Regions from separate parts of the Mesorhizobium sp. P2_B5 genome, predicted to be linked through region 2. Evidence: predicted binding sites of a transcription regulator. Region 2 holds the regulator's gene; the other holds the start of a gene.
The links. The regulator PhoB, encoded in region 2, activates phosphate uptake and scavenging genes when phosphate is short. The targets are predictions, from matches to a motif close to TGTCATNNANCTGTCAT.
Positions count from the first base shown of each region.

Region 1: a site for PhoB is predicted at 3,172-3,188, ahead of AC1D1N_RS19825 (ceramide glucosyltransferase). Genes of this name have one in related genera too.

Region 1 is NZ_JBFUDJ010000005.1:409,416-414,204, reverse strand. Features, by position in the region: gene AC1D1N_RS19835 (2'-deoxycytidine 5'-triphosphate deaminase) at 1-469, opposite strand, end outside; SAM riboswitch at 548-625, shown strand; gene AC1D1N_RS19830 (O-succinylhomoserine sulfhydrylase) at 683-1,873, shown strand; gene AC1D1N_RS19825 (ceramide glucosyltransferase) at 1,912-3,066, opposite strand; gene apaG (Co2+/Mg2+ efflux protein ApaG) at 3,275-3,667, shown strand; gene AC1D1N_RS19815 (alpha/beta fold hydrolase) at 3,755-4,561, shown strand; gene AC1D1N_RS19810 (Hsp33 family molecular chaperone) at 4,671-4,789, opposite strand, start outside.
Region 2 is NZ_JBFUDJ010000001.1:98,843-103,631, forward strand. Features, by position in the region: gene xylF (D-xylose ABC transporter substrate-binding protein) at 1-477, opposite strand, end outside; gene AC1D1N_RS00495 (ROK family protein) at 750-1,985, shown strand; gene phoB (phosphate regulon transcriptional regulator PhoB) at 2,010-2,699, opposite strand; gene phoU (phosphate signaling complex protein PhoU) at 2,716-3,420, opposite strand; gene pstB (phosphate ABC transporter ATP-binding protein PstB) at 3,462-4,286, opposite strand; gene pstA (phosphate ABC transporter permease PstA) at 4,304-4,789, opposite strand, start outside.

The DNA.
Region 1 (4,789 bases), on a different contig from region 2:
GGCGCGAGCCGGCGCGCACGACGATCGGGAAGGTGCGCGGGCTGACCTCGAGATAGAGTGGCCCGTGATAGCCGGCGGCGATCTTGTCGAACTCGTGGCCGCGGTCGGTCATGACGCGGGTGAAGATGTCGAGCCGTCCGGTCGAGCTCTTGGGATTGGCCGAGGCGGAAATATTGGCCGGCAGGGCGAGGCTCTCGAGCAGCGGTACGATGTAGACGCAGCCGGTCTCCAGCACCGCGCCTTCGGTCAGGCTGATCTCGTGCAGCTTCAGCCGCTCAAGCTTCTCCGACACCTTGTGGTTGGGGCCGGGCAGGAAGGAGGCGCGGACGCGAAAAGCCTTGTCGCCGAGCCTGAGATCGAGGCTGGCCGGCTGTACCTGGTCGACATCGAGCGCGCGCGGCGACTTCAGCGCGCCGGACTGGAACAGCGCGGAAATATCCTGATCGGGAAGAATGCCTGTCTGCCGCAATGGCTGGCTCCGCTCCAACTGGTACAAACCTCTTAATGAAGCCGGCAATTGACGCAAGCATGGCTGAGGTCTAAAGGGTCGTTATCCCGTGGTGATTTGGCCGGTCGGCTTGCAGCCACGTTAAACAAGTCGCTAAAGGACCGTCGGGCCGCAAGGCCGTATGGACCGGTTGCGACTTTCGCGGCCGGTTTTTTTGTGTCTGGAAGAAAAGCGATGAGCACCAAGAAGCGTAACTGGAAGCCTCAGACCGCACTCGTGCATGGGGGGACGCTGCGTTCCCAGTTCGGCGAAACGTCGGAAGCGATGTACCTCACCCAGGGCTATGTCTACGAGACGGCGCAGGCCGCCGAAGCCCGTTTCAAGGGCGAGGAGCCGGGCTTCATCTATTCGCGCTACGCCAACCCGACCGTCGACATGTTCGAAAAGCGCATGTGCGCGCTGGAAGGCGCGGAAGACGCCCGCGCTACCGCGTCCGGCATGGCAGCAGTGACGGCGGCGCTGTTGTGCAGCGCCAAGGCCGGCGACCATATCGTTGCGGCGCGCGCGCTGTTCGGTTCCTGCCGCTGGGTGGTCGAGACGCTGGCGCCGAAATACGGCATCGAGGCGACTCTGGTCGACGGCACCGACATCGCCAACTGGGAAAAGGCGGTCAGGCCGAACACCAAACTGTTCTTCCTGGAAAGCCCGACCAACCCGACGCTGGAAGTGGTCGACATTGCCGCCGTCGCATCGCTCGCCACCTCGATCGGCGCCAGGCTGATCGTCGACAACGTCTTTGCCACGCCCTTGCAGCAGAAGCCCTTGCAGCTCGGCGCCCACATCGTCGTCTACTCCGCGACCAAGCACATTGACGGCCAGGGGCGCTGTCTAGGCGGCATCATCCTGTCGGACAAGAAGTGGATCGACGAGAATTTGCACGACTATTTCCGCCACACCGGCCCGAGCCTGTCGCCCTTCAACGCCTGGACGCTGCTCAAGGGTCTCGAGACGCTGCCGGTGCGCGTGCGCCAGCAGACGGAGAGTGCCGGCAAGATCGCCGATTTCCTGGCCGGACAGCCGCAGATCGCCCGCGTCATCTATCCCGGCCGCGCCGACCATCCGCAGGCCGATATCGTCAAGAAGCAGATGGCGGGCGGCTCGACGCTGATCTGCCTCGACGTCAAGGGCGGCAAGCAGGCGGCCTTCGCCTTGCAGAACGCGCTCGACATCGTGCTGATCTCCAACAATCTTGGTGACGCCAAGAGCCTGATCACCCATCCGGCAACGACAACACACAAGAACCTCAGCGACGAGGCGCGCGCCGAACTCGGCATCGGGCCGGGAACGCTGAGGCTGTCGGTCGGTCTTGAGGATACGGACGATCTGCTCGAGGACGTTGCACAGGCGCTGAAGGCGGCGAAGTAGCGGCCTGCTCCGAAAGCAAGGCAAGGCCTGGGCGGCGCTCAGGCGCCCGACGAGGCCTCGTCCAGTTCCGTCATCGCCTTGGTGCGGATGGTCATGGCATTGCCGCGCCATTCGACCGCGCCGCCGAGCCAACCGCGCGACCAGATGGCGGGAAGCATCACATCGCGCACGATCATGGCGGTGACGATGCGCGGTGACAAATACCAGCCCTTGGCCCAGGCGAGCAGGCATTCCGGCACATAGGCAAAGGCCAGAACGCACAAAGCCGTGGTGGGCATGCTGACGCCGGCGCTTGCCGCCGCGACCAGTGCCAGCAGCAGCGGCACCGCCACACCCGTCAGGATCTCGGGCGTGTAGAACAGTGGGAAGGTGACGCGGCGCAGCCGCGCCCAGCGCGTCTGGCGCGACCAGATCTCGGCAAACGTACGCTGGCCGAGCGGCTGTTCGAAGGGCGAGGCAACGAGATTGACGCGCAGGCCGAGCCCATTGACCAGCTTGGTCGCGGCGGCATCCTCGGCGATCTCGGCGGCAAGCGCCTCGATGCCGCCATTGGCGTCGAGCATCGGCTTGTTCCACAGCATGCTCTTGCCCTGGGCAAAGCCGAGACCAAGGGCTTCGCCGGCATATTGCCAGCGCGCCTGCAGCGTGTTGAGGAAGGCGCATTCGACCTCGGCCCAAAAACCGTCCGGCCGCGAGCCGATCGGAGTCGAGCAGACAAGCCCGGTGTCCGGCCGCCAGGCCGCCATCAGATGCTGGACATAGTCGACAGGCATCAGCACGTTGGAATCGGCCAGGATGACCCAGTTGTGCTGCGCCGCCACCCAACCCTTCACGCAATTGTTGAGCTTGGGGTTGGCGCTGACCCGGTCATCGCCGATCAGCAGCTGCGCCGCCACCTTTGGAAACCGGGCAATCGCCCGGTTTATCAGTTTGACCACCGGATCGTCGGCATGGGCGACGCAGAAGATCAGCTCGTAGCGCGGCCAGTCGAGCGAGAAGGCACGGGCAAGCGTCTCCTCGGTAAACGGTTCGACGCCGCGCGACGGCACCACGATCGACACCGGCGGCGCCTTTCTGGCCGGCGGAGCAATCTGGCGCGGCCGCTTCAGGCTGAGCGAGGCGAGCACAATGCTGGCGAGATTGGAAAGAAGCAGGAGTGTCGAAAGCAGCGCTGCTATGACTGTCAGTTCCATCGAGATCTGGTCACTCCGGGAAAAAGCGGCCAGGAATGGCCGTTTTCAACAGTTCGACAGAGCGCTGAGTCGCCCGATACGGTTCGTGCACACCATCATTGTCATGTGTCACTTAAATGACATTGTTGTTCGGCACCTGCGCATGAGACCCTAATCGGGAGTAGAGCAAGAGCGCCGACAGGTCCGTTGGTGTCGTTTGGAGCAGCCTATGTACCGCGCCGTCACGCGCAACATCGAAGTGCAGGTCAGACCGTTCTATCTGGAGGATCGCTCCGATCCGTCGGAGAACCGCTATGTCTGGGGCTACCAGGTGACGATCGACAACCAGTCGGACGAGTTCGTGCAGCTTATGTCGCGCTACTGGCACATCACCGACGGCAGCGGCCGGGTCGAAGAGGTGCGCGGCGCCGGTGTCGTCGGCGACCAGCCCGAGCTCAATCCCGGCGACAGCTATCAATATACATCCGGCTGCCCGCTCTCGACACCGTCGGGCTTCATGGTCGGGCATTACACCATGCGCAACAAAAGGGGCGAGACGTTCGACATCGCCATTCCCGCGTTTTCGCTGGATCTGCCGGGAACGAGGCGGACGGTGAATTAGTGGCAGGAAGCGTTGCGCCAGCTTTCGTCAAGGTAGCTTTACTTCCCATTGATCAGGGGTCTCTGGCCAGCGCCAGGCAGCGGCTTGATGCACACTATTGAAACAGGGTTGTTTCCGGGTCGGATGCCGTTCGCGAGAGTTGGACGGGGACCTGAAAGCCTTCTTATCATCAACGGCGGCCAGGGCTTCATGATGAAGCCCGAGCCATCCAGGCTGGAAAAGGATGCCGGACGACTCATCCGTATTCTTCCACCCGACACGAACTTTGTGCTGATTGGCTACGATCCCGATCCTAAAGCCGATCTTTCGCTTGAGGGTATGGCTGGAGACATCGCGGAGATCATCGACGTCACGTTCAAAAAGCCAGTGGTGTTGATGGGTATTTCCTATGGCGGCGTTATCGCAACGCGGGTGGCAGCACGGTATCCGGACTTTGTGGGCAAGCTGATCCTGCTGGCGAGCGCATACGGTTTTTCGGTCGATGGAAAAAAGCGGCTCCAGAAACAGATTCAATTCGCAAAAGCCGAACAATTTCACGCGTTGCTGCAGGAGTTTACAACGGTATTTCGTCGACCGTGGCTGAACCTTCTCTTGCGCTTTCGCCTGAGCTTCGAAGGACGCAGATTGATTGCACGGATGGGAGCGCCGAGTTCGATCGTTCGCTATCTGGAAGCAATGCTCGACAATGATGTGACAAACGAAGACCTCAACGATATTTCGGCGAGGACTTTGATCCTTGGCGGCGAAAGGGACCAGTTCTTCGGCGGCGGCATGATGGAAGCTACCGCGAGTGCAATCAAAGGAGCGAAGCTCACGGTGCTCGGGGATGAAACCCATATGGCTCCGGTCGAACGAATGTCAGATGTCCGCAAGCATCTCCAGGAATTCATTTGACGCTGAGATCGGTGCGGCGCGAAACCCGGTCAAAAGAGACCAACCGCCAAGGGTAAGCCATGGATCCTCTCCCCGGCCGGGGAGAGGATAGGTTGCGAAGCGGCTTTCCCTATTGAGCCGCGCCAAACTCCGCTGGGTCGAAGTCATACTGCTTCGAGCAGAACTCGCAGGCGACGTGAATGCCGCCATCCTCGGTGCTCTCCTTGATCTCTTCGGCGGAGAAGCCTT
Region 2 (4,789 bases):
CGGATCGGCACCCGAGCCCTTGATGAAGACATAGTTGCCTTCGGGCTTCGCCTTGAACACTTCGCGGGCCTGCATGCGGCCGACTTCCTTGTTGTCGAAGGTCAGATAGAAGACGTCCTTGTTCTCGATCAGGCGGTCATAGCCGACGACTGGAATGCCTTCGTCCAGCGCCTTCTGCACCGCCGGGCCGATGGCCGAGGCGTCCTGCGCCAGGATGATCAGCGAGTTGGCGCCCTGCGAGATCAGGCTTTCGACGTCGGTCAACTGCTTGCCGGGATTGGACTGCGCGTCGGCGGAAATGTACTTGTCGCCGGCCGCCTCGATCGCCGCCTTCATCGCCGCTTCGTCGGTCTTCCAGCGCTCTTCCTGGAAGTTCGACCACGACACGCCGATGACCTTGTCCTTCGCCTGCGCGACCGACACCAGCGTCAGCGACATGGCGACACCCGCCAGCATGGCGGCTGCAAATCTGTTCATGATAACCCTCCCTGCGCCGCGCACGGCGCGACAAAACTGACCCGAAGGCCGGCACACAGAGGCTCTATTTTTTCGAGCCTCGAAAAAATACTGGTCCAACGGCGAGGCGCTGTCAACATCGATTCTGATGGAATCTGATGGCCTCTGTGAATTTTTTCGAGACTCGCAATAAACAATGACAGCGCCGCCTGCTTCTGCCAATATTTGGCTGGTACCACCAAATGCCTCCACTATCATGAGGCGCGAGGAGGTCCGGGAGGAAAACAAAAACGATGTCGGTTGGAATCCGCCACGATGATCTGCGCCGTCGCAACCGCGCGATGGTGATTTCGGCCGTGCGCCGGGCCGGCCAGCCGTCGCGGACCGAGATTGCGGCGACCACCGGCCTCAGCCACTCGACCATATCGGCGATCTCCTCGGATTTGATTGCCGAAGGCATCCTGGCCGAGAGCAAACCCGGCGAGACGGGTGCGCTGAAGCGCGGCCGGCCGCAGGTTGGCCTTGCGCTCAACCCCGAAGCCGCCGCGGTGATGACCGTGGTGCTGTCGCTGAACTTCCTCTCCGTCACCGTCATCGACTATGCCGGCCATGTGATCGCCGAGGAGCAGCGTCGGCTGGACACGCTGACCATGCCGCGCGACGAGCTGATCGGCGAATGCGTAGCGATTGTCCGGCGCCGGATCGAGGACCCCGACCTCGATGTCCAGAGCGTCGCCCGTATTGCCATGGGCATCCAGGGCATCACCGATTCGCAGGCCCGCGCCATGCTGTGGTCGCCGATCACGCCGCTGACCGACATTGCCTTCGCCGACATACTGGAAGCGGAGTTCGGCATTCCGGCCACCATGGAAAACGACTGCAACATGATGGCGGTGGCGCTGCAATGGCGCCAGCCTGAGCGCTACCGCGACAATTTCATCGCTATCCTGCTCTCGCATGGCATCGGCATGGGGCTGGTGCTGAAGGGCGAATTGTTCACCGGCACCCATTCGTCGGGCGGCGAGTTCGGCCACATGATCCATCGGCCCGGCGGCGCGCTGTGCCGTTGCGGGCGGCGCGGCTGCGTGGAGGCCTATGCCGGCAACTACGCCATCTGGCGCAGCGCCAAAATGATGAGCGAGGATGCCGAACCGGTCGATGTCGGCGACGCCGACATGCGGGCGCTCGCCGCACGTGCCCGCGAGACCGATGGCCCCGAGCGCGAAGCCTACCGCAAGGCCGGCGAGGCGCTCGGCTTCGGCCTCGGCAGCCTGTTCGCGCTGATCGATCCAGCACCTGTCGCCATGGTCGGAGTCAGCGCCGCCGCGTTCGATCTGATCGAACCGGCATTGCGCGAGGCGATTGCTCAGACCGCCGGCGGCCAGCACTCGAAATCGATCTCCTTCGACACCGAGCCCAACGAACTGCCGCTGATCCGCGAAGGCTGCGCCATGCGCGCGCTCGGCTTCGTCGACCAGGAGATTTTCGCACCGGGGATTCAGGCGAAAGCGGGCAAGCATGTCGCCTGAGGGGCCGGCAACAGCGCGGCGCGCCTAATCTTCCCGGATGGCGTAGCCGGCGCCGCGGATGGTGCGGATGACGTCGGGCATGCGGCCATTATTGACCGCCTTGCGCAGTCGACCGACATGCACGTCGACCGTGCGCTCGTCGATATAGATCGTCTCGCCCCAGACATTGTCGAGCAGCTGGCTGCGCGAGAACACGCGGCCGGGATGGCGCATCATGAATTCGAGCAGGCGGAACTCGGTCGGTCCGAGCCTGATTTCGCTCTTCTTGCGGTAGACGCGGTGCGATTCACGGTCGAGCACGATGTCGCCGACCTTGAGCACGCTGGACAGCACTTCCGGCTTGGCGCGGCGCAGCAACGCTTTCACGCGCGCCATGAATTCCGGTGTCGAGAACGGCTTGACCAGATAGTCGTCGGCGCCGGTGGACAGGCCACGCACGCGGTCGCTCTCCTCGCCACGCGCGGTCAGCATGATGATCGGCAGCCGTTCGGTCTCGGGCCGCATGCGCAGCCGGCGGCAGAGCTCGATGCCGGACACAGCCGGCACCATCCAGTCGAGCACCAGAAGGTCGGGCACATTTTCCTGCAACCGGATTTCGGCCTCATCGCCGCGCGTCACCACCTCGACCTGGTAGCCTTCGGATTCGAGGTTGTAGCGGAGAAGAACGCCCAGCGGCTCCTCGTCCTCCACGACCATGATGCGTGGCGCGATCATCAGCAGTTCACCCTTGTCAGGCCGAAGTGGCCATCGCCGTCTCGTCCTGCTTCGGGCGATTGGCGGGCAATTGCTGGCCGGTCAGCACATAATACGCATTTTCAGCGATGTTGGTGACATGATCGCCGATGCGCTCCAGATTCTTGGCGCAGAACAGGAGATGCGTGCAGGCGGTGATGTTGCGCGGGTCTTCCATCATGTAGGTCAAGAGTTCACGAAACACCGACGTGTATTTGACGTCGATACGTTCGTCCTCATTCCTGAGTTTCGCCAGGGCTGCGGCATCCGCGGCGGCATATTCCTCGACCACCCCTTGCACCTGGATCAGCACCAGCTGCGCCATCGCATCGATGGAATGCGAGAGGTCGCGCGGCGTGACGCTGAGGCCCACGGTGCCAACGCGCTTGGCGATGTTCTTGGCGAGATCGCCGATGCGCTCGAGGTCGCCGGCCATGCGGATCGAGCCGACCACGGCACGCAGATCGTTGGCCATCGGCTGGCGCTTGGCGATGAGCGTGATGGCACGATCGTCGAGTTCCCGCTGGCGCGCGTCCATGATGGCGTCGTCGGACACGACGCGCTGCGCCAGCGCATTGTCGGAATTGAGCAGCGCTTTTGTCGAGCCGCTGACCATCGACCCGGCCAGATCGCCCATGTCGCGGATCAGCTTGCTGATCTGGCCCAACTCTTCATCGAAGGAGGCGACGGTATGTTCACCCATGATCGTGGTCCTCGTGCCTGAAAATTCAACCGCTGGACGGCTCAGCCGAAGCGGCCGGTAATGTAGTCCTGGGTGCGCTTGTCGTCGGGATTGGTGAACATCTTGTCGGTGGCGCCCTCCTCGACCAGGTAGCCGAGGTGGAACATCGCCGTGCGCTGCGACACGCGCGCCGCCTGCTGCATCGAGTGGGTGACGATGACGATCGTGTAATTCTGGCGCAGCTCGTCGATCAGCTCCTCGACGCGTGCGGTGGCAATCGGGTCGAGCGCCGAGCAGGGTTCGTCCATCAGGATTACTTCCGGCGACACCGCAATGGCGCGCGCGATGCACAGGCGCTGCTGCTGGCCGCCGGACAGGCCGGTGCCGGGCTCCTGCAGGCGGTCCTTGACCTCGTTCCAGATCGCCGCCTTCTTCAAGCTCGACTCGACGATCTGGTCCATGTCGGACTTGCGCTTGGCCAGCCCATGGATGCGCGGGCCGTAGGCAACGTTCTCGTAGATCGACTTCGGGAACGGATTGGGCTTCTGGAACACCATGCCGACGCGCGCCCTGAGTTCGACGACGTCGATGTTCTTGTCATAGATGTCGTCCTCGTCGAGCGTGATCTTGCCGGTCACCCGCGCCGAATCGATGGTGTCGTTCATGCGGTTGAGGCAGCGCAGGAAGGTCGACTTGCCGCAGCCGGACGGGCCGATCAGCGCCGTCACCTGGTTCTGGCGGACGTCGAGATTGACGTCGAACAGCGCCTGCTTCTCGCCGTAGAACACGCCGACCTTGTCGCCGCGCATCTTGATGACTTCGTTCGACTTGGCGTTCATTTTATCGCCCACTGCGTTTTCAAGAGACTGTTCGGTCATGATGTTCATACCAAATTGCCTTTTTTCTACCAGCGCCGCTCGAACCGGCGCCGAAGCACGATCGCGGTGATGTTCATGGCCATGAGGAAGACGAGCAGGATGATGATGGCGCCGGACATGCGCTCGACAAAAGCGCGTTCGGCCTCGTTTGCCCACATGTAGATCTGCACCGGCAGGGCGGTCGCCGGATCGAAGGGTGTCTTCGGATAGTCGGCGACGAAGGCGACCATGCCGATCAGAAGCAGCGGTGCTGTCTCGCCGAGCGCACGCGCCAGGCCGATAATCGTGCCGGTCAGGATGCCGGGAGCGGCAAGCGGCAGTATGTGCTGGAACACCATCTGCATCTTCGAGGCGCCAAGCCCAAGCGCTGCCGAGCGGATCGACGGCGGCACCGCGGCAAGGGCCGCGCGCGTCGCGATGATGATGGTCGGCAGCGTCATCAATGTCAGCACCAGGCCACCGACAAAGGCGGCCGAGCGCGGCATCCCGAGGAAGTTGATGAACACGGCAAG